2 regions of the Thalassotalea hakodatensis genome follow, and region 2 is predicted to be linked to the other one. Evidence: predicted binding sites of a transcription regulator. Region 2 holds the regulator's gene; the other holds the start of a gene.
The links. The regulator FliA, encoded in region 2, starts transcription of late flagellar genes. The targets are predictions, from matches to a motif close to CTAAAGNTNNNNNNNNNNNNGCCGATA.
Positions count from the first base shown of each region.

Region 1: the regulator FliA is predicted to act here: its motif matches at 7,611-7,637, upstream of QUE72_RS11190 (flagellar protein MotY).

Region 1 covers NZ_AP027365.1:2,541,445-2,552,087, forward strand. The annotation lists gene QUE72_RS11150 (carbohydrate binding family 9 domain-containing protein) at 1-174, shown strand, start outside; gene QUE72_RS11155 (hypothetical protein) at 293-826, opposite strand; gene QUE72_RS11160 (RDD family protein) at 835-1,683, opposite strand; gene cysK (cysteine synthase A) at 2,035-3,003, shown strand; gene QUE72_RS11170 (hypothetical protein) at 3,101-3,535, shown strand; gene ggt (gamma-glutamyltransferase) at 3,582-5,363, opposite strand; gene QUE72_RS11180 (tRNA-uridine aminocarboxypropyltransferase) at 5,360-5,956, opposite strand; gene rrtA (rhombosortase) at 6,076-6,672, shown strand; gene QUE72_RS11190 (flagellar protein MotY) at 6,712-7,578, opposite strand; gene rnt (ribonuclease T) at 7,911-8,609, shown strand; gene QUE72_RS11200 (hypothetical protein) at 8,606-8,983, opposite strand; gene QUE72_RS11205 (peroxiredoxin) at 9,321-9,926, opposite strand; gene QUE72_RS11210 (Grx4 family monothiol glutaredoxin) at 10,012-10,359, opposite strand; gene QUE72_RS11215 (Fe-Mn family superoxide dismutase) at 10,620-10,643, shown strand, end outside.
Region 2 covers NZ_AP027365.1:961,642-972,284, forward strand. The annotation lists gene fliR (flagellar biosynthetic protein FliR) at 1-474, shown strand, start outside; gene flhB (flagellar biosynthesis protein FlhB) at 479-1,609, shown strand; gene flhA (flagellar biosynthesis protein FlhA) at 1,732-3,834, shown strand; gene flhF (flagellar biosynthesis protein FlhF) at 3,920-5,428, shown strand; gene QUE72_RS04160 (MinD/ParA family protein) at 5,461-6,303, shown strand; gene QUE72_RS04165 (RNA polymerase sigma factor FliA) at 6,318-7,040, shown strand; gene cheY (chemotaxis response regulator CheY) at 7,088-7,471, shown strand; gene QUE72_RS04175 (protein phosphatase CheZ) at 7,499-8,242, shown strand; gene QUE72_RS04180 (chemotaxis protein CheA) at 8,256-10,355, shown strand; gene QUE72_RS04185 (protein-glutamate methylesterase/protein-glutamine glutaminase) at 10,388-10,643, shown strand, end outside.

The sequences.
Region 1 (10,643 bases), 1.6 Mb from region 2:
TCAGCACGCAATAATGATCTATCAACACAGCTTATATACGCCTATAAACTTAACCCACAAACCGTCTTTTATTTAGGGTATTCAGATAGTAGTTACCAAGATGATTTTCTAGACCGGTTAACACGAGAGCAACGCACATTTTTTACTAAAATAAGCTATGCGTGGTTGCCTTAAAGTAAGCAGTTATAGAAGGCTGTATTATAGCCTTCTATAACTTTATCACTATATGCCTACTTTTTTTTAAAGCACTAATGACTAAAATGTGATTTCTTAGCGCACATTTAACTACAAATTATTTGAAAATAACCTCTTTATCACTGCGTTGATATACTCTTGTTTCAGGTGTTGTCCAAGTACCTTTCTTAAAGTATGACGTTGATACTTTCATTGAATTACCTAACAGTTCATTTGTTGACTTTACCTGTGTTATTCCTTCTTTGTTACCACTAACCTCTTCATAAGCAATTAAGGTTTTTTCATCGATTAAGTCCATATACCCAGTAGTATGAAAACCTGCCGTAGTGAAATAGTAAAACACAATTTTTTGTTTTTCTTTATCATAAAAGATTAGTGACTCACCGCCATATTCACCTTGGTTAATTGAGTGCAATGTTCTAATAGCCATGCCATTTAAAGCTCGCTCCCAACGGGCAACATCTTCAACTTCAGGTTGCCCTTTACTTACCGGAAACTGTGATTGCCAAGTCCCTAAGTAGTCTTTAAATAACATAAGTTCCGGTGCTAACGTTTTGCTAGTTGCCCATGTAGTTGGAGCAAAAAGTATAAAAAGTAATAATGGAAAATAACGTAAAACTGTCGTTTTCATAAGCGGCCTCATTGTTCTGATTTAACGCGATAGCCAGCTTGTTGAGCTGGATGATTTTCGCGCTTTGCTTTTGTCACATCAATCACGATTGTAGATGATATTTTATCGTGTATTGCTTGCCTGTTAGGGTCCCAATAAATTTGAATAAAACCAAGTAACCCTGTTGCTAATCCGGCACCATACCCGCCATACCTACCGAAACTGTCCCAAACAGACAACGGCGTACCATCAAGCTGTACAACACGAATTTTTAGTAATTTTTTTCCTGGCGTTTGACCATGCCAAATAGCAGTTAATACAGAAAAGTATAGTGCAGCCCAACCAAAACCTAATCCCAAATCTTTCACCACGCTTTGTGACCACTCAACCCCTTTATTAAAAGTTTGTTCAGCAAACGATGTTTTATCAGCTGATGTAACTTCAGGTTCAGCTTCAACTTTTACTGACTCCGTGTCGCGGGATTTCCAATAGCTTTCATTAAACATAGGCGGTATGGTATCAATAAGCACAACAAAAATAACAAGAGCACCTGTGGTTTTTAATATAAAGCGTCTAATCCCTCGCTTTTTCCCCATTTGTTTAGCGCGTTTTTTACTCCCTAAACGAAAAAAGGTTAACGCAGCTAATAACGCTAACAGTTCGCCTGGCGTCTCAGCAAGCATGGCAATAATGATAAAGTCTATCAATAATGCAACGCCTCTGCGCCACGGAACAGCTAAGGGTAAACCGAATAACTGCTTATTTATCTCAAAAGCAAAGGGGGTCAATATTGTTTTGGTTTCTTGTTTTGATAATGGTAACGCATGTTGCGTTTCAGCTTCGGGTTCAGCTAACGCACGTTGATTTTCTTCCATCATATTGCATATTTCTTTTTAATTATTGTTTAACTAGCTAATTATTTATTACTTTTTAGAATATAAGATATAACTAATTGGCACTTCTTTTTCTATTTTTTATGTCTACTATTAATCATTAGCATACTAGGGTGTGATGACTTTTTGAAATGTACTATTAGTCTGAATGCTAGCCTTTGTGAATACCTCAAAAATGTATACACATTGGCACTTTATTAATGTAAATATACAAATAATTTTTTGTAAAAACCATGACAAAATACACACTCCCTAAAAGTATACAAACAAACAATGATAAATTCGATCATGCTGATCAACATTGAAATTGATTAAGCAAGAATAAAGGATGCGCACATGGCAAATATATTCCAAGATAACTCAACCGCAATTGGTAACACCCCTCTAGTAAAATTAAACCGCGTTACGAGCGGTAATGTTTATGCAAAAGTTGAAGCACGCAACCCAAGCTTTAGTGTTAAATGCCGAATTGGTGCAAACATGATCTGGGATGCTGAAAAGCGTGGTGAGTTAGTCGAAGGCAAAGAAATTATTGAGCCTACAAGTGGCAACACAGGCATTGCATTAGCCTTCGTTGCTGCAGCAAGAGGTTATGCTATTACCCTAACGATGCCAGCAACTATGAGCTTAGAGCGCCGTAAATTATTAGCGGCCCTTGGAGCAAAATTAGAGTTAACCGATGGCGCAAAGGGTATGGGTGGTGCAATTGCTAAAGCACAAGAAATTAAAGATTCAGCACCAGAAAAATATGTGTTGCTAGGTCAGTTTGAAAACCCTGCGAATCCTGAAATCCATGAAAAAACAACCGGTCCTGAGATTTGGGAAGATACCAACGGTAATGTTGATATCTTTGTTGCAGGTGTGGGTACTGGCGGTACGATTACAGGCGTTAGTCGTTACCTTAAAAAGACACAAGGTAAAGATGTACTCTCTGTTGCCGTAGAACCTACCGATTCTCCTGTGATTAGTCAAAAGTTAGCGGGTGAAGAATTAAAACCAGGACCACATAAAATCCAAGGCATTGGTGCTGGGTTTATTCCTGGCAACTTAGATCTTTCTGTCGTTGACGCTGTTGAACAAGTATCAAATGAAGATGCTATGGCAATGGCGCACAAGCTCATGAAAGAAGAAGGTATTTTAGCCGGTATTTCATCAGGTGCTGCAGTAGTAGCTGCGAAGAGATTAGCTGAAAAACCCGAAAATGAAGGTAAAAATATTGTCGTTATTCTACCGAGTTCAGCAGAGCGTTATTTATCAAGTGCGCTTTTCACTGATAGCTTCTCTGATAAAGAACTAGTGCAATAAGCACATAACTCAATAAGATAAGGCGCACCATGCGCCTTTTTTATTGGCCAAAATAATGTATTATTGCCTTATATTCAGTTTAGATTGTAATATCATCATGAGAAAATATATTTTACTTATTGTCCTACCTTGTTTGGCCATGTTAGCTGCTTGTGGCGGTAATGAAGATGAGATTAAAGAATTAGACAACCCTGAGAAAATCACCATAGCGTTTTTTCATGCACTTTATAACGAAAGAGATGTACAGAAAGCTGCGTCTGTTTGCTCTCCCAAATTAGCGCGCATAATTTTACATTACAAGTCACCTCGTGCAGTGGCTCGTCACTTATTTAACATGTCATTTGATCAAGTAGAAATTAAGCCAGACGATACCGGTGTAAAAGTGAGAGAGCAATTTAAAGATCAAGCCGTCATTACCGTTTATTTTGATGGAACTTACCACGGAGAAGTATATAAAGATGTTAAACGGATCTCGTTAATTCAAAAAGACGATACTTGGGTCATCAATAAAATTTTAAAAGATCCGTTCTAACATACGAGCATGGAAGTAGCTAAAAGCCTGAGAATACTCGGGCTTTTTATTTCCCCATTACTGTCCCTTCACGTCTTGGATCAGCTCCCCCCACTAAACTAGACTTTTTTACTTCAATAGCGTGAATACCACTATTTAAGTCACGAATGGCAATCTCGTGCCCTTTCGCTTTTAGTTCTGTTGCTAAGTCCACTATGGACGTTCCCTTTTCTAAGGTGGTAATACGATTGCGGTTGGTCACCTTAGGCATATTTATCGCCTGCTGCGGATCAAGCCCCCAATCTAATACCCCCATAATAGTTTGAGCAACATAGTTAATAATTCTGCTGCCTCCTGGCGACCCAACCACCAGTGTCAGATCATCTCCATTAAACACCATGGTTGGTGCCATAGAACTTCTTGGTCGTTTATTTGCTTCTAAACGGTTAGCAACCAACTTACCATCAACCGTAGGTGCCAATGAAAAATCTGTTAGCTGATTATTTAATATAAAACCTTCTGTCATCACTGCAGAGCCGAATGCCATTTCAATACTCGTCGTCATAGAGATAGCATTACCGTCAGCGTCAACAATCGAAATATGGCTCGTTGAAGGTAACTCTATCGATACGTTATCAGCTAATGCTGTTAATGATTCAACTTCACCTGCTGTTGCTTTACCCATATCTTGATGAATATTAATGAGTTTACTTCGTTGATTAAGGTATTGTTCACTCACTAACGTACTTGTAGGCACGTTAACAAAATCATCATCTGCAATGTATCTTGCTCTATCAGCAAAAGCTAAACGCGAACTTTGTGTAAATAAATGGACTGTTTGCGCATCTTCAAAAGCTAATTTTGCTATGTCAAAAGGTTCAAGTTGTTTAAGAATTTGCAATACCGCAACACCACCTGAACTAGGAGGCGCCATACCGCATATACGGTAATCACGATAGCTACCACATACTGGTGGCACTTCTTTCGCTTGATAGCTTGCTAAATCTTCAGTAGACAGCTTGCCAGGAGCTACCGGTGAAGATTGCACAGCCTTGACGATACTCTTTGCAATCCAGCCTTGATAAAAAGGACTGATACCTTCTTCTGATAAACTACGATACACCTTAGCTAACTTTTTATTTTTCAGTGTATCGCCCGCTTTTACTGCATGACCATTAGGGAAAAAGTATTCCCTAATTTCATCAAGTTCAGTGATGCCTGGGTTGTATTGCATTTCAACTAATTTTTGTAAACGAGGTGAAACGATAAAACCCTCTTCGGCAAGCGTTATCACATCAGTAAAAAGGTGCTTCCAAGGAAGCTTACCATATTTATCATGCGCTTTTTTTAGCGCCGCCAACACTCCAGGAACGCCGACAGAACGCCCACCAACTACTGCTTTAATCCATGGAACAGCTTTATTTTTTTTATCTAAGAAAATATCAGGCGTTGCTGCTTTTGGTGCAACTTCTCGCCCATCAAACGTTGTTAAATGTTGATGCTTTTTGTCCCAATGAAGAATAAAGGCGCCTCCCCCAATACCTGATGATTGAGGCTCCACTAAGGTCAACGCTAATTGCACAGCGATAGCGGCATCAATAGCGCTACCTCCTTGATCTAAAATATTATAACCAATTTTCGTCGCATAAGGGTTTGCAGCAGCAACCATAAACTGCTTTTTAATTACAGCCTGCTTCACCGTGATCCCAGTCGCTGCTTCAGGCTCCCTATCTTCTTGAACATGGTATGGGGTATTACTAGCCCAGCTTTGCATAGGTTGAAAAACGAATAAACTCGCAATTAATGCACTTGTAACGGAGTACGGCTTAAACAAAAGTAATTTCCTCATAAAGTAGAAGGTCTAAAGGCTAATAGTTGTTGGTTAAACGCTTTAAAGCTATTTAATAATTCTTGGTATTTTATATCATTGTCTTCTAATTCTGACAATGTATGACAAGCAGCCTCTAAAGTAGATAAGCCACCTTTTTTAGTGGTTGATCTAGCATCATATAGGCTAGATATATTATCAGGTAAGCGAATATGCGGTAACGAGTGAAGTTCAGGGTTACACATATACATTCGATAGGCCTTCTTCCATGTACCATCTAATAAAATTATTCTTTCAATTGCACCTTGTTGATGATTTTTGTTACTCAGCTGACTAATTAATGCAGATTTATCACTAGGATATAACAAAACCGTGTTATGATTTTTTTGCAAAAATAATTTTTGGTAATCGGCATTACCCTTAAAAGACTCTCCTTGCAATACATGGCAATTTTGCAAAGAGCCCTTTAACAACGTAACACTACCTTTGCTTTGCTTAACCTCACTTGGGTGCTGTAAAATAACAATTTCAATATCATTGATAATTGAAACAAATAAACGGCAAATACAACTGGTTTTAGGTCGCTGACAACTTTGGCATATTGCTCTAGGCATAAATAAAATCTTGAATTATGTGATTGATAAACAGAAACTAGCAGGCTGAAAATGCAAAGAAACCCTATGGTATGCCACTACATTATTAACACGAGACAGCCAACTTAAAAAGCCATTATATGCCTATGCTATTACCTTTCCCACTACGCCGTACAGATCTTTATCCAATAGCGCTTTTTCTCATTTGTATTTTAGCATTTTTCCTAAATGAACAATATTATCAACTCTTTGAGTTTGACAGATCTTCTCTTGAGCAAGGACAGTTATGGCGACTGCTTACCAGTCACATGTTACATACAAACCACCTCCATTTACTACTTAATTTGGCAGCCTTAGCGTTATTATTTTTACTACATCGCCGTTATTATTATCGCTATGAATTTCCTTTACTTATGTTTATTGCAGCCATTATTGTTAGTGTCGGTGTTTATTACAGTTCACCAGAGTTACAAAGATACGTAGGTATGTCAGGGGTACTACACGCATTATTTATTTGGGGTGCTATTCAAGACATAAAGCAAAAAGATCACACCGGCTACCTTCTTCTTGCTGGCGTGCTCATTAAGGTTGGTTATGAACAATTATTCGGCGCTAGCGAGCAACTCGCCAATATGATTGATGCGAATGTTGCGATAGATGCACATTTATGGGGAATAATTGCAGGAATTATTTACGTAATAAGCACTGATTTTTTCTTCGTAACAAAAAAAGAATAAAGCCTTGTAAATAAAAGACTTTATTCTTGAAAATTACATTTAAGGTTTGTCCATTCTGATCACAACGCGGCGGTTTTTTGCTCGACCTAAAACCGTTTGGTTAGAGGCTATGTGGCGCTTTTCACCATAACCCTTCGCTTCAATTCGGCTAGGTTCAATACCATTTTCAATAAAATACTGGCGTATTTTATTCGCACGTTTCTCAGACGTTTTTAAGTTTGTATTTCTACCGCCGTAACTATCGGTAAAGCCATCAATTAACACAATATCTAACTCTTGATCTAACGATAAATACTCTCTGATCATGTTAATTTTTCTTTTCGACGCTTTAGTAAATTTATCGCTACCAAATTCAAAATTTAACACCGTATATGAAATATCATCAAAACTATAGTTCAATAAGTTACCAACACACGAAACAAATTTTTGATATGCCTTGTGGAAACGTGAAGTTGATAACCCTACTGACACTTTATCGTGATCGTTGTACCAATCATTATAATAGAAGGTCGGTGACATGCCTTTTTCTAATTCAGAAAGTAATGTCCACGCAACTTTTTTAGGGAGATCAGGAGAAAACTGTTTATGAAGCTTCATGTTCGCGAGCGTTCTGCCGGCATTACCTGGTCGCCAATTAGGCGCAACTGAACGTACTTCCGCTAATGAATAGTTATCGGGTAAACCAAGCATATCTAACTCAAAGAGCATATTTGAATTTCGATTTGCTTTCGCAGAAAATGTGGCTTCACCATAATTGGGAATACTGTGCGATAACGTACATTGTAGCCTTGATTCATCGACCAAGTGCCACTTAGAACTTGCTATATCTGCTTGATATTGTCGAATACCAGCACTAGCTTGGCTTACAAACAAGGCGATTGAGGCAGCAATAAGTATTTTTTTCATAATCACTATTCAATTTTTTGGCTTAAAACTTATATCGGCACGGTTCAAAATTACTTTAAAAATTATTTAATAACCACAACACAGACAAACTAGGGAAAGGATGCAGGCAAAAACCCGCTTTTTATTGTTCACCTATCGATCTATGACATGAATCTTATTACGTTCATTGAAAGTTCACACAACCAAAGGCTAGAAAACAATCAACGTCATAGTGAGTTTACCGCAAGTAATGTAAAACTGCGAATTGATAACGATTTATTCTCCACCGAGTTAGTTTTCACTAAAAATTTCTGCGATAATAGCCACAAAGCACGTCCAAAGATAAAAAATTAATGCTCGATAACAGTAGTAACCAGCAATCAAACATTGAAACGCCAACAACGTATAAATTTTCAGAGCGTTTTAGAGGGTATTTTCCCGTTGTTGTTGATGTAGAAACCGCAGGCTTTAATGCGCAAACAGATGCATTATTAGAGATAGCAGCTACTACGCTATCTTTTAATGAAGAAACCGGCATGTTATCACTCGATGAAACCATACACTTTAATGTTGAGCCTTTTGAAGGAGCAAACCTTGAACCTGCAGCATTAGAGTTTACCGGAATAGACCCAACTAATCCGCTAAGGGCTGCCGTTTTAGAAAGCGAAGCATTAAAAGAAACATTTAAATTTATTCGTAAAAAAATGAAAGCTGCTGGCTGTAAACGTGCCATTATGGTCGCGCACAACGCTGCTTTTGACTTAGGCTTTGTTAATGCAGCTACTGAGCGCTGTTCAATAAAACGCACCCCTTTTCACCCTTTCGTCAGTTTTGATACCACAACATTATCAGGCTTGGCGCTTGGACAAACCGTTTTAGCAAAAGCGTGCGAAGCAGCGGGATTAGCCTTTGATAACAAAGAAGCGCATTCTGCGTTATATGACACTGAGAAAACTGCAGAACTTTATTGTTACATCGTAAATAAGTGGCAACAATTAGGTGGGTGGCCATTACCCACCTCCTCTGCAGTTGACCCCGTTAGCAACGATTAAAACAGCGATTGTTTACGTTGTCGATTATGACGCCGGCAAACTAGGTTTCTTACCGCCCAAACAATCAATGCAAACGCAGAAAATTGAAGCAAATCACTTGTTCCAATCATCAGTAAAAATACACCAATCGCAAGATAAACAAATGGTAAGTATTCATAGATAAGTTCAGGTAACCATCTCTTGTTTTGTTTACGGTACTGTTTATCTAAACGACGAAATGCCGACCTTTTGACCAAAACAATGCAAGCCGCCATATAAAAAATAAATGCTGAAAAAATGAATACATGGCTTGTTTCACCTAGTGTTAAAAGTGCACCACTGATCAAAAAATAGAGGTAAGGAAGGTTTTCATAAATAGACTTTGGTAACTGCATATTTTTCCTTAACGGTCGGTGCTATCTTATATCATAGATGCATTTGTCTATTTTGTTTAATCCCCGTTACATAAAAAGTCGCAGTAATCACTATTGGCAAACTTAATATTTTAATGTCTCTTCACCCATTAACCTATATTAACCTCAGGTTTGCATAAGAAATAGTGTAATACTAATAAGTTCAATAGCCTAACAAATGTTGTTCTTTCTAACGAGGTACTTTTTTGCTGAATTCAAGGCATATTACTGTAGGAATAGCCCGCTATTGCAAAGCAACGTTTGAAAGGCACAAAAAAACCGACGTTATACGTCGGTTTTTAAAAAGCATTAACTTAAATTATAAGTTATCAGCGTTATCCGTTAAATAAGACGAAACACCTTCTGGTGAAGCAGTCATACCTTTATCACCTTTATTCCAACCTGCTGGGCATACTTCACCGTGCTCTTGGTGGAATTGTAAAGCATCGATCATACGCAACATTTCGTCAACGTTACGACCTAATGGTAAATCATTCACTACTTGATGACGTACATTGCCTTCTTCATCAATTAAGAATGAACCACGGAATGCAACACCAGCTTCTGGATGTTCAACATCATATGCTTGACAAATTTCGTGTTTAACATCAGCAACTAACGTGTATTGAACTGGACCAATACCACCTTCATTTACTGGGGTGTTACGCCATGCATTGTGTGAAAATTGTGAATCAATTGAAACACCAATGACCTCAACACCACGACTTTTGAATTCTTCAATACGACGATCGAATGCAATAAGCTCTGATGGACAAACAAATGTAAAGTCTAAAGGATAGAAAAATACAACAGCTTTTTTACCTTTAATTGCTTCGGATAATGTGTAGCTATCTACAATTTCACCGCTACCTAATACTGCTGCTGCCGTAAAGTCTGGCGCCGGACGACCCACTAATACACTCATTTTATTCTCCAATGTTATTTATGTATGTTTACTAATACCTCAATAGTATTGAGGCATCAGGAATAAATTCAACCTGTTCTGAAAATTATTTTTCTTCTGATTGTTCTTTTGCAGCTGCACGCTCTGCTGCTTCTTTTACTAGAGGCGCTAATTCACCTTGCTGATACATCTCAATAATAATATCGCAACCACCTACTAACTCACCTTCAACCCATAGTTGAGGGAATGTAGGCCAATCGGCATAAATAGGTAATTCACTGCGAATATCAGGATTTTGCAAAATATCAACATAAGCAAATTTTTCACCACAAGACATTAATGCTTGAGACGCTTGTGCCGAGAAACCACAGTTTGGTAACTTAGGTGAACCCTTCATGTATAGTAAAATGCTGTTTTCTGCGATTTGCTGTTTAATACGTTCTACTGTATCCATTTTATGCCTCTATCTATTTACGCGAACACAATACATAGTGGAGATTACATTGCCATTATTCAATGATGTAACTACTAATAATAAAAATATTTAAATAAAAGCGCTTAGCCTTGATAATTGGGCTAGCAATACCTATATATTTGAGTACACTATGCATAATTAAAAATACCTGAGTATTTTACTCGGATTATTTTAAATTCAAACCACTAATTTATTTTAGGGCAAAATAAATATTTCTAATCAATTCCTGGAGAGTATAAATGGCTATTGAGTTACCAGCATTA
Region 2 (10,643 bases):
GCGATGCAAACAGGTCTTGGTTTTGCTTCGCTAGTTGATCCTGCTAGTGGTATGAATGTGCCGGCAGTTGGTCAGTTCTTTCTTATTTTATCTACCTTACTTTTTTGGGCGATGGATGGGCACTTAGCCTATTTACAGTTTGTCACCGCAAGTTTTTCAACGCTGCCGATACCGCTAGAAGAGTTCTCATCAACGAAGTTTCGCGACTTAGTGGAATGGGGGGCATGGATGTTTGCAACCGCTCTATCACTCGCGATGGCTCCACTTACCGCCATGTTATTAATTAACTTCTCTTTCGGCATCATGACCCGAGCAGCACCACAGTTAAATATTTTTGCTATAGGTTTCCCAATCACCATGTGCTCTGGGTTATTGATCATGTGGCTGACCATGGAAAACTTTATGCTACATTTTGAATTACAATGGCAACGAGCATTAGATTTAACGTGTCATTTAATCGACTGCGCGAGTTAATGTCATGGCTGAGTCTGATTCAGGTGAAAAAACAGAAGAACCCACAGGAAAAAAGCTCTCTGAGGCAAGAAAAAAAGGTCAAATTGCTCGATCTAAAGATTTAGGTACTATGTTCGTGTTAGTGGGTAGTGCTATTGCGTTGATGATGACAGGCAGTTCACTGGTCAGCAGTCTATCTTTAATTATGAAACGGTTATTTAATTTAACCCGTGAAGAAGTGATGGATATCAATAAACTGTTCAATATCATTAGCGATGCGCTTTATTCGCTAGCGGTACCGATAGGTTGGATGTTTTTCATCATCATGGTTGCCGCGTTCGTCGGTAATATCATTCTCGGTGGTTTAAATTTTTCGGTTGAAGCAATGGCACCCAAAGCGAGTAAATTATCCCCGATTGCTGGTTTTAAGCGCATGTTTGGTGTTAAAGCTTGGGTTGAACTCATTAAGTCGTTGTTAAAGTTTTTTGTCGTATTTTTCAGTGCATATTTATTACTTGTTACCTTATTTGATCAAATATTATCACTCAGTATTGAGGCAATTCCGTTAAATTTTGCACATGCGGTTGAATTATTACTGTGGATGTTTTTAGCGTTAAGTTTATCGCTTATTATTATTGTTGCGGTCGATGCGCCTTATCAAAAATGGGATCATATCCGTCAACTTAAGATGACCAAGCAAGAAGTGAAAGATGAATTGAAAAATTCTGAAGGGAGCCCAGAAAATAAAGGTCGAATTAGAAGAACACAGTATGAAATCTCCCAACGCAGACAAATGGCGGAAGTACCTGAGTCTGATGTCGTGATCACTAACCCCACTCATTATTCAATAGCGATAAAATATGACACTGAATCAGGTGGTGCTCCGCGTGTGATCGCCAAAGGTATTGATGAAATGGCAATTCATATTCGTACGATAGCAAAAGAGCATGGCGTGGAAATTTTAACATCACCTGCGCTTGCACGCTCACTTTATTATACGGCAGACGTTAATGAAGAAATACCGGAAGAGTTATTCGCAGCTGTTGCTCAAGTACTTGCCTTTGTTTATCAACTTGCAGAATTTAAAAAGGGTAAAGCAAGTCGACCAGTACCATTAGCAAAAAACTTACCTATACCTGATGACTACAAGTATTAATATGCCTAAGGCTGAATTTTTCTGGTTTCCGCAAAATAGTCAATTGCTTATATAAATTCTGGTGAATTGGTCTAAAATTTGCACATTCCCGATATGCGTCAAAAAACTATCGTGATGATTAAATGCAATTAGCAGCACATTTCAATCAATTAAAACAGAAAAAGTTTAGTGTTTTTGCAGGAGCGGGCACGCCGCTTCTTGTAATAGCGATACTCGGTATGGTGATATTACCCATGCCTGCCATGTTGCTCGATGTACTATTCTCGTTCAACATTGCCTTAGCACTTGTGGTGCTTTTAATTACGGTTTATACCCTCAAACCCCTTGAATTTGGTTCCTTTCCTTCAGTGTTACTGATCGCGACAATTTTGCGATTAGCGTTAAACGTTGCCAGTACTCGTGTTGTGTTACTCGAAGGTCATGAAGGCCCTGATGCCGCCGGTAAGGTGATTGAAGCATTTGGTTCAGTGGTTATCGGTGGTAACTATGCTGTCGGTTTAGTGGTGTTTCTAATTTTAATCATCATTAACTTTATCGTAGTAACGAAAGGTGCAGGCAGAATATCAGAGGTAACAGCTCGGTTTACTTTAGATGCCATGCCCGGAAAACAAATGGCTATTGATGCCGATTTAAATGCGGGTTTTATTAATGCTGACGAAGCGAGAGAGCGTCGTACTGAAGTGACCAGTGAAGCTGATTTTTATGGTTCTATGGACGGTGCTAGTAAGTTTGTAAAAGGTGACGCAATAGCCGGCATTCTTATTTTATTTATCAATATCATTGGTGGTTTAGTGATTGGTATGGTGCAGCATGACCTTACTTTTGACAACGCGGTAGAAGTGTATACCTTGTTAACCATTGGTGATGGCTTAGTTGCTCAAATTCCTGGCTTATTATTATCAGTAGCAACTGCGATAGTGGTAACACGACAAAACACTAGCCAAGACATGGGCTCGCAAATGAGCACACAGTTAGGACAACAAAAGTCACTGTATATTGCAGCTTCTGTCATGTTTATTATGGGGATTGTGCCTGGTATGCCTCATTTTGCTTTTTTAACCTTTGCGGTGTTAATTGCCGGCAGTGCTTTTTTATCGAGTAAAATCAAAAAGGCCAAAGCAGTTGATGATGCAAAAGCGAAAGAAATTGCAGAAGTAGAGACCGCTCAGCATCAGCAAGAAGTGAAAGATTTAGATTGGGATGATGTGAGTCACGTTGATATTGTGGGTTTAGAAATTGGTTACCGTTTGATCCCCCTAGTTGATAAAAGCCAAGGTGGTGAACTGCTTAACCGTATTAAAGGGGTTAGGAAAAAGCTGTCACAAGAGTTTGGCTTCTTAGTCCCGGCAGTACATATTCGTGATAATTTAGACTTAGATCCTAATACATACCAAATATCGTTAATGGGAGTGACGGTTGGCCAAGCAGAAATTCGTCATGATCATGATTTAGCGATAAATCCAGGTCAAGTTTATGGCAAACTTGACGGAGTGCATACCAAAGACCCTGCATTCGGCTTAGATGCTGTGTGGATCACACAAGCTCAGCGGGAACAAGCTCAATCTTTAGGTTATACTGTTGTTGATGCTGCTACGGTGCTTGCAACGCACCTTAGCCAAGTGTTGACCAACAATGCATCTCAGCTTTTAGGTCATGAAGAAGTTCAGAATTTACTCGATATCCTTGGGAAAAGTTATCCGAAACTTGTTGAAGGCTTAATTCCAGAAGTATTAACACTTGGCGCGGTTGTTAAAGTGTTGCAAAACCTAATGAATGAAGGCGTTGCTGTGCGTGATATGCGTAGTATTGTACAAACACTGGTTGAATATGGTCCGAAGAGTCAAGATACCGATATTTTAACCGCTGCGGTGCGTATTACGTTACGTAAATTTATTATTCAAGATCTTGTCGGATCAGCACACGAGATCCCCGTCATAACTTTGTCACCAGAGTTGGAACAAATGTTGCACCAGTCAATGCAAATGGCAGGAGACGATGGTGCAGGTATAGAACCTGGCTTAGCCGAAAGGTTACAAGTGTCGTTAACAGAAGGTGCTCAGCAACAAGAAATGGCAGGTGATACGCCAATATTGCTGACATCAGGTATGTTACGAACGGTACTGGCTAAGTTTGTTAAATACACCATTCCAGGTTTAAGAGTAATTTCTTACCAAGAAGTACCTGATGATAAGCAAATTAAAATTATCAGCTCAATTGGTCAGTAATCATTATCGTTAAACACTGAGAAATGTTGATGCAGTAACTGATTTAACAAAGATAACGCCGCGATGTGTTCGGTAAGGGGTCAACGTGAAAATAAGACGTTTTGTTGCAAAAGATATGAGAACAGCACTTGAACAAATCAAGCTAGAGCTTGGTGCAGAAGCAGTAATCATGTCGAATAAGAAGATTCCAGAAGGTGTTGAATTAATGGCGGCGGTAGATTATAGCCAACAAACAACACCTTCAGCACAGCCATCAGAGCACGTTGCGCGAGAAATTTCTCAAGATGTGGTGTCTATCGGACAGCAGCCACAAAATACTAATGAAGCGGCGTCAAACGTGCAATCTAGTACTGATGAAGCACAGCCACCAGCTGATAGCCTTGCTGCATTATTACAGCGCCAACAAAATACCCCTAAAAGTAAAGCAACGCCGATTCAAACATCTACTGCACACCAACAGCAACATGCATTAGATATTGAGCAACAGCTAAAAAACTTTACTGACCGTTTAGAGCAAGGGGCACACCAAGCACCAACAGATAAACAACACGCCTTTCAGTCGACTCCTGAAGCTTTATCAACTGAAACACCAAACAATGCTCATCAGAGTGAGCAAGCGTCAATGACAGAATCACATCATCAAACGAGAGATAATACGCCACAGCAAAACCGTGAAATTGAAGCAATGCGCCGTGAAATGTCTTCTATTCGTCAATTACTTGAGCATCAAATTTCCGGTTTGATGTGGCAAGATATGGCACAAAAAAACCCTGCTAAAGCCCTATTGGTTGACCGTTTAATGGCAATGGGGATTACTGAAAATGTTGCTGACCAGATCGCAAGCTATTTACCCAATGTTGAAAATGAGGAAGATTCATGGCTACAAGCTAAGCAATTGTTAGCGAGTCAATTATATACAACAAATAATGAAATTATTCACCGTGGTGGTGTGGTATCGCTAGTAGGGCCAACGGGTGTAGGGAAAACAACGACCGTCGCAAAATTAGCTGCACGTTTTGCTCAAATTCATGGTGCCGATAAAGTCGCCATGATTTCTACAGACAGTTACCGAATTGCAGGCTTCGAACAACTAACTACTTATGGACGCATCATTGGTTGTCAGGTTAAGCTTGCCAAAGATGGCGCGGCACTTGATACGCTATTACAACAGTTCTCAGATAAAAAATTAGTGCTCATTGATACCGCAGGTATGGGGCAGCGTGATATGAGATTAAACGATCACCTTACTACCCTGATTGCGAATTCTCGTGTTAGAATTCGAAATTACTTAGTATTGTCAGCCAATACCCAACAACGTGTTATGCAAGAAAACGTTGAACGCTTCAAAAAAGTACCGTTGGCGGGGTGTATTTATACAAAGCTAGATGAAAGTTTGAGCGTTGGTGAAATAATTGCAACATCTATACAAAATGGCCTCGCAATAGGGTATCTTACTGATGGACAAAGAGTTCCAGAAGATATTAAAGTTGCAAATGCTGAAAAGTTAGTTACGCTTGCAGATAGGCTTGCAACAAAATTGAATGGTCACAACTCGTGGCGCCCTACCTCTGCTTCTATGGCAGTTGGCATGTAAATTATTTTTGATGTTTAATTAGAGTGATGTAAATGATTGATCAGGCAAGTGGCTTAAGAAAAATGCAACAGCAAAATCAAATTAAAGTCATAGCAGTTTCTGGTGGTAAAGGGGGAGTGGGTAAAACCAATGTCTCGCTTAATACGTCTATTGCCTTAGCTCAACTTGGAAAAAGAGTACTAGTACTCGATGCTGATTTAGGCTTAGCCAATGTTGATGTAATGCTTGGTTTACGTGTAAAACGTAATTTATCACATGTTATGTCAGGCGAGTGTGAACTCGACGATATTATTATTGAAGGCCCTGCAGGAATTAAAATCATTCCCGCAACTTCTGGTACTCAGTCAATGGTTGATCTTACGCCATCTGAACATGCTGGATTAATTCGTGCTTTTAGCGATATGCAAACGCAATTTGATGTGCTCATAGTTGATACCGCAGCAGGTATTTCAGATATGGTATTGAGTTTTGCTCGCGCGGCTCAAGACGTGTTATTGGTTGTTTGTGATGAGCCAACCTCAATCACCGACTGTTATGCGTTAATGAAATTACTCAGCCGTGACCATGAAGTATTTAAGTTTAAAGTCGTTGCTAATATGGTAAGAAGTCCGAAAGAAGGGCAGCAGTTATTTGGTAAGCTTTCAAAAGTTTCTGAGCGTTTTTTAGATGTTGCGCTTGAGTTAGTCGGTGTCATTCCTTTTGATGAAAACATTCGTAATGCAGTTAGGAAGCAACAAGCTATTGTAGAAGCTTTTCCTGATTCTCCAGCAGCCAGAGCATTTAGAGCGTTAGCTCAAAAAATAACTAAGTGGCCAGTGCCAAACCATGCTTCGGGGCACTTAGAGTTTTTTATTGAACAGTTAATTGAAAACTAATTCGAAGGTAAGCAATTTTGGGTAAAGCCAGTGCATACGGTTCGCAAATTGATAAAACGGCATTGCTCGAGCAGCATAGCAGTTTAGTAAAGCGTATCGCTTATCATCTACTCGCTCGTCTGCCTGCTAGTGTGATAGTTGATGATCTTATTCAATCGGGCATGATTGGTCTATTGGAAGCGGCAAATAACTTTGATAACACCAAAGGGGCTAGCTTTGAAACCTTCGCGGGTATACGTATTCGTGGCGCAATGCTCGATGAGATACGTCGTGGTGATTGGACCCCCAGATCAGTACATAAAAACAGCAGAATGGTCAGCGAAGCCATAAAAAACTTGGAAGCAGAGCTAGGCAGAGATGTTTCTGATATTGAAGTGGCTGAAAAACTTGATATTTCGCTGAATGAGTACCATCATATTCTTAACGAAGTAAATGGCGGCAAAATCATCGGTATTGAAGATTTAGGTGTCAATGAAGATGCTGTTTCAAGCTTTGAAGATAAAAACAATACTGATCCATATCAAAATATAGAACATGTAGTGTTTAAAAAGTCATTGGCAGAGTGCATTACTACTTTACCAGAGCGAGAAGCTTTAGTACTGTCTCTGTATTACGACGAAGAATTGAATTTACGCGAAATTGGTCAAGTGCTCGATGTTAGTGAGTCGAGAGTTAGCCAGATTCATAGCCAAGCATTACATCGATTAAAAGCCCGTATGCAATCTTGGCAAAGTTAAGTACAATATATTTATAAGCATTTAGAATTAAGTCCCTGGAGGGTGCCTTGGATAAAAATATGAAAGTACTTGTTGTTGACGACTTTTCAACAATGAGACGCATCGTAAAAAACTTACTACGTGATTTAGGGTTCACTAATATTCAAGAAGCAGATGACGGCAGTACAGCTTTACCTATGCTTAAAGAAGGTGATTTTGATTTTGTCGTTACTGATTGGAATATGCCAGGGATGCAAGGTATCGATTTACTCAAAGCGATACGAGCAGATGCAAGTTTGTCGCATATACCTGTTTTAATGGTAACAGCTGAAGCGAAGAAAGAACAAATCGTGATGGCTGCGCAAGCGGGTGTTAACGGTTATATTGTGAAGCCTTTTACTGCAGCAACGTTAAAAACTAAGCTTGATAAAATTTTTGAGCGTTTAGGATAATAACGAGTTGCCACGTAAGGACGTTGCATGAGTATAAATAACGGTGTCCATGTTTCATTGGAACAGGCAAAAATGTTGGTTGAATATTTAGAAACCGATCAACAAGATAAAGCAGATGAATTAATTGCCGAAATTCAAAACCCGATTAATTCCGAGTTATTTGCCGAGATTGGTAAGTTAACCCGTCAACTTCATGACTCATTGATGAATTTTCAGTTAGATTCGCGATTGAATGATTTAGCGACAGCAGATATTCCTGATGCAAAAGAACGATTAAATTATGTGATCAGTCGTACAGAAGATGCAGCCAACAAAACGATGGATGCGGTTGAATCTATCTTTCCTGTTGTTAATACCATTCAACACCAAATTAGCACAGTTAAACCGCTGTGGAATAAACTGATGCATAATAATTTAGATGTCGGTGAGTTTAAATCTTTATGTCATGATATTGACGTGTTACTGAAAACTTCAGAACGTGAAACTGAGCGTATGCATGGTTTAATGACTGATGTATTAATGGCGCAAGATTTCCAAGACTTAACCGGACAAGTGATTCGAAAAGTGATTGATCTGGTTAGAGAAGTAGAAGATAGCTTAATTAATATGTTGACGGCTTTTGGTGTCACAAGTGAAAGTATGCAGGGCACGGGTAAGCCATCGGTTGGCGAAAACCTCGTTGAAGGCCCAATTGTTAATAAAGATAATCGAGATGACGTAGTTGCTGATCAAGACGATGTTGATGATCTTTTATCAAGTTTAGGATTCTAATAGGAGTTGCTGGATGTCATACGAAGCAGATGAAGAAATTCTTCAAGATTTTCTAATCGAAGCAGGTGAAATACTTGAAAGCTTATCTGAGCAACTTGTTGAACTAGAAAACGATCCAGATAACGCAGATCTATTAAACGCTATTTTTCGTGGCTTTCACACGGTAAAAGGCGGTGCGGGTTTCTTATCATTAACTGAACTTGTAGATGTGTGTCATGGCGCTGAGAATATCTTTGATATTTTGCGTAATGGTCAACGAAGTGTAACACCTGAACTTATGGATGTTATTCTGCAAGGGTTAGATACGATTAATGATATGTTTGCCTTGGTGCAAGCCCGTGAAGAACTGATTCCTGCCGACCCAGCATTATTAGCAGAATTACATCGTCTAAGCTCTCCCGAAGGCGCAGAACCAGTTGCCGCAACACCTGAAATGCCAACACAGGTCGTATCAACAGACACATCAAGCAATGATGCTTCATCAGACGAAATGTCTGAAGATGAGTTTGAACGCTTATTAGATGAATTACATGGGGGAGGCTCACCCAGTGCGCCACCTGCACAAAGTACTGCCCCTTCTGCTAGCTCGGCAAGTTCTAGCAATGAAATAACTGACGATGAATTTGAAAACTTATTAGATGAGCTTCATGGTCAAGGTGCTTTTGCACCAGGTGTTGGTGCAAAACCTGAATCTGGAAACAACGATGAAATCAACGATGACGATTTTGAAAGTCTTCTTGATGAATTGCACGGTAAAGGTAAAGCACCTCAAACAAGCAGTAACCAAGCACCTGAAGAGGTTGCTCAACCTAAGCCTGTTCAAGCAACAGCACCCAAGCCAGCTGAACAACCAACTGCAGCGGCTAAGCCCGTTGCTAAAGCACCGGCGAAAAAACCTGCGGATAAACAAAATGCTCCGCAAGGTGAAACAACCGTTCGTGTTGATACTCAGCGTCTTGATCAAATTATGAACATGGTTGGTGAGTTAGTCTTAGTGCGTAATAGACTGACAAGTTTAGGCATGACAAAGGAAGACGAAGAACTGACTAAAGCTGTGTCTAATTTAGACGCGGTAACTACTGACTTACAAGGTGCAGTGATGAAAACTCGCATGCAACCTATTAAGAAAGTTTTTGGTCGTTTCCCACGTGTAGTACGCGATCTTGCCAGAAGTTTAAATAAAGAAATTAAGTTAATATTAGAGGGTGAAGAGACCGATCTCGATAAGAACCTTGTCGAAGCATTAGCCGATCCTTTGGTGCATTTAGTACGTAATTCGGTTGACCATGGTATTGAAACACCAAGTACTCGAGAAGAAAACGGTAAACCGCGTGAAGGTACGGTTATTTTATCAGCCTCACAAGAAGGTGATCATATACTACTGACCATTAGAGATGATGGTGCAGGGATGAACGCTGAAAAATTAAAAGAAATCGCCATTGAGCGCGGCGTTTTAGATGCTGATGCCGCAGCAAGAATGTCTGATTCTGACGCTTTTAATCTTATTTTTGCCCCTGGTTTTTCAACAAAAACAGAGATTTCAGAAGTGTCGGGACGTGGCGTTGGTATGGACGTTGTCAAAACGAAAATCACCCAATTAAACGGTACAGTAAATATAGATTCTGAATTAGGTGTTGGTACGGTACTTGAGATTAAAGTCCCTCTTACATTAGCTATTTTACCTACATTAATGGTGGTCGTTGGTGAACAAACGTTCGCGCTACCTCTTGCCGCCGTTAATGAGATTTTCCATTTAGACTTAACGAATACTAATGTCGTTGATGGTCAACTAACCATCATTGTTCGAGAAAAAGCGATCCCGCTATTTTATCTTGATCAATGGCTAGTGAGAGATTTCAAAGAAAAACCGAGAGATAAAGGGCATGTTGTCATTGTTCAATTAGGTGCTCAACAAATTGGCTTTGTGGTAGACAGTTTGATCGGGCAGGAAGAAGTCGTAATTAAACCGCTTGACCGTTTATTACACGGCACTCCTGGTATGGCAGGCGCAACAATAACAAGTGACGGTGGTATAGCATTAATTATTGATGTACCAAGCATGTTAAAATTTTATGCGAAAAAATCCGCGGTAAATAAAAAATTGCGTTCATAATTAACGATAACAATACGCAAAAGAGATATTAAATGGCCTATAAAGTTCTGGTTGTTGATGATTCGAGTTTTTTTAGACGTCGGGTCACTGACATTATTAATAGTGATAAGAACTTAACGGTTATAGACGTTGCTGTTAATGGCATTGAAGCAGTAGAAAAAGCAAAGTCTTTAAAGCCTGATGTCATTACCATGGACATAGAAATGCCATTACTTAACGGTATAGAAGCTGTTAAGCAAATAATGGCAAATTCACCGATTCCTATTTTAATGTTCTCATCTTTAACGC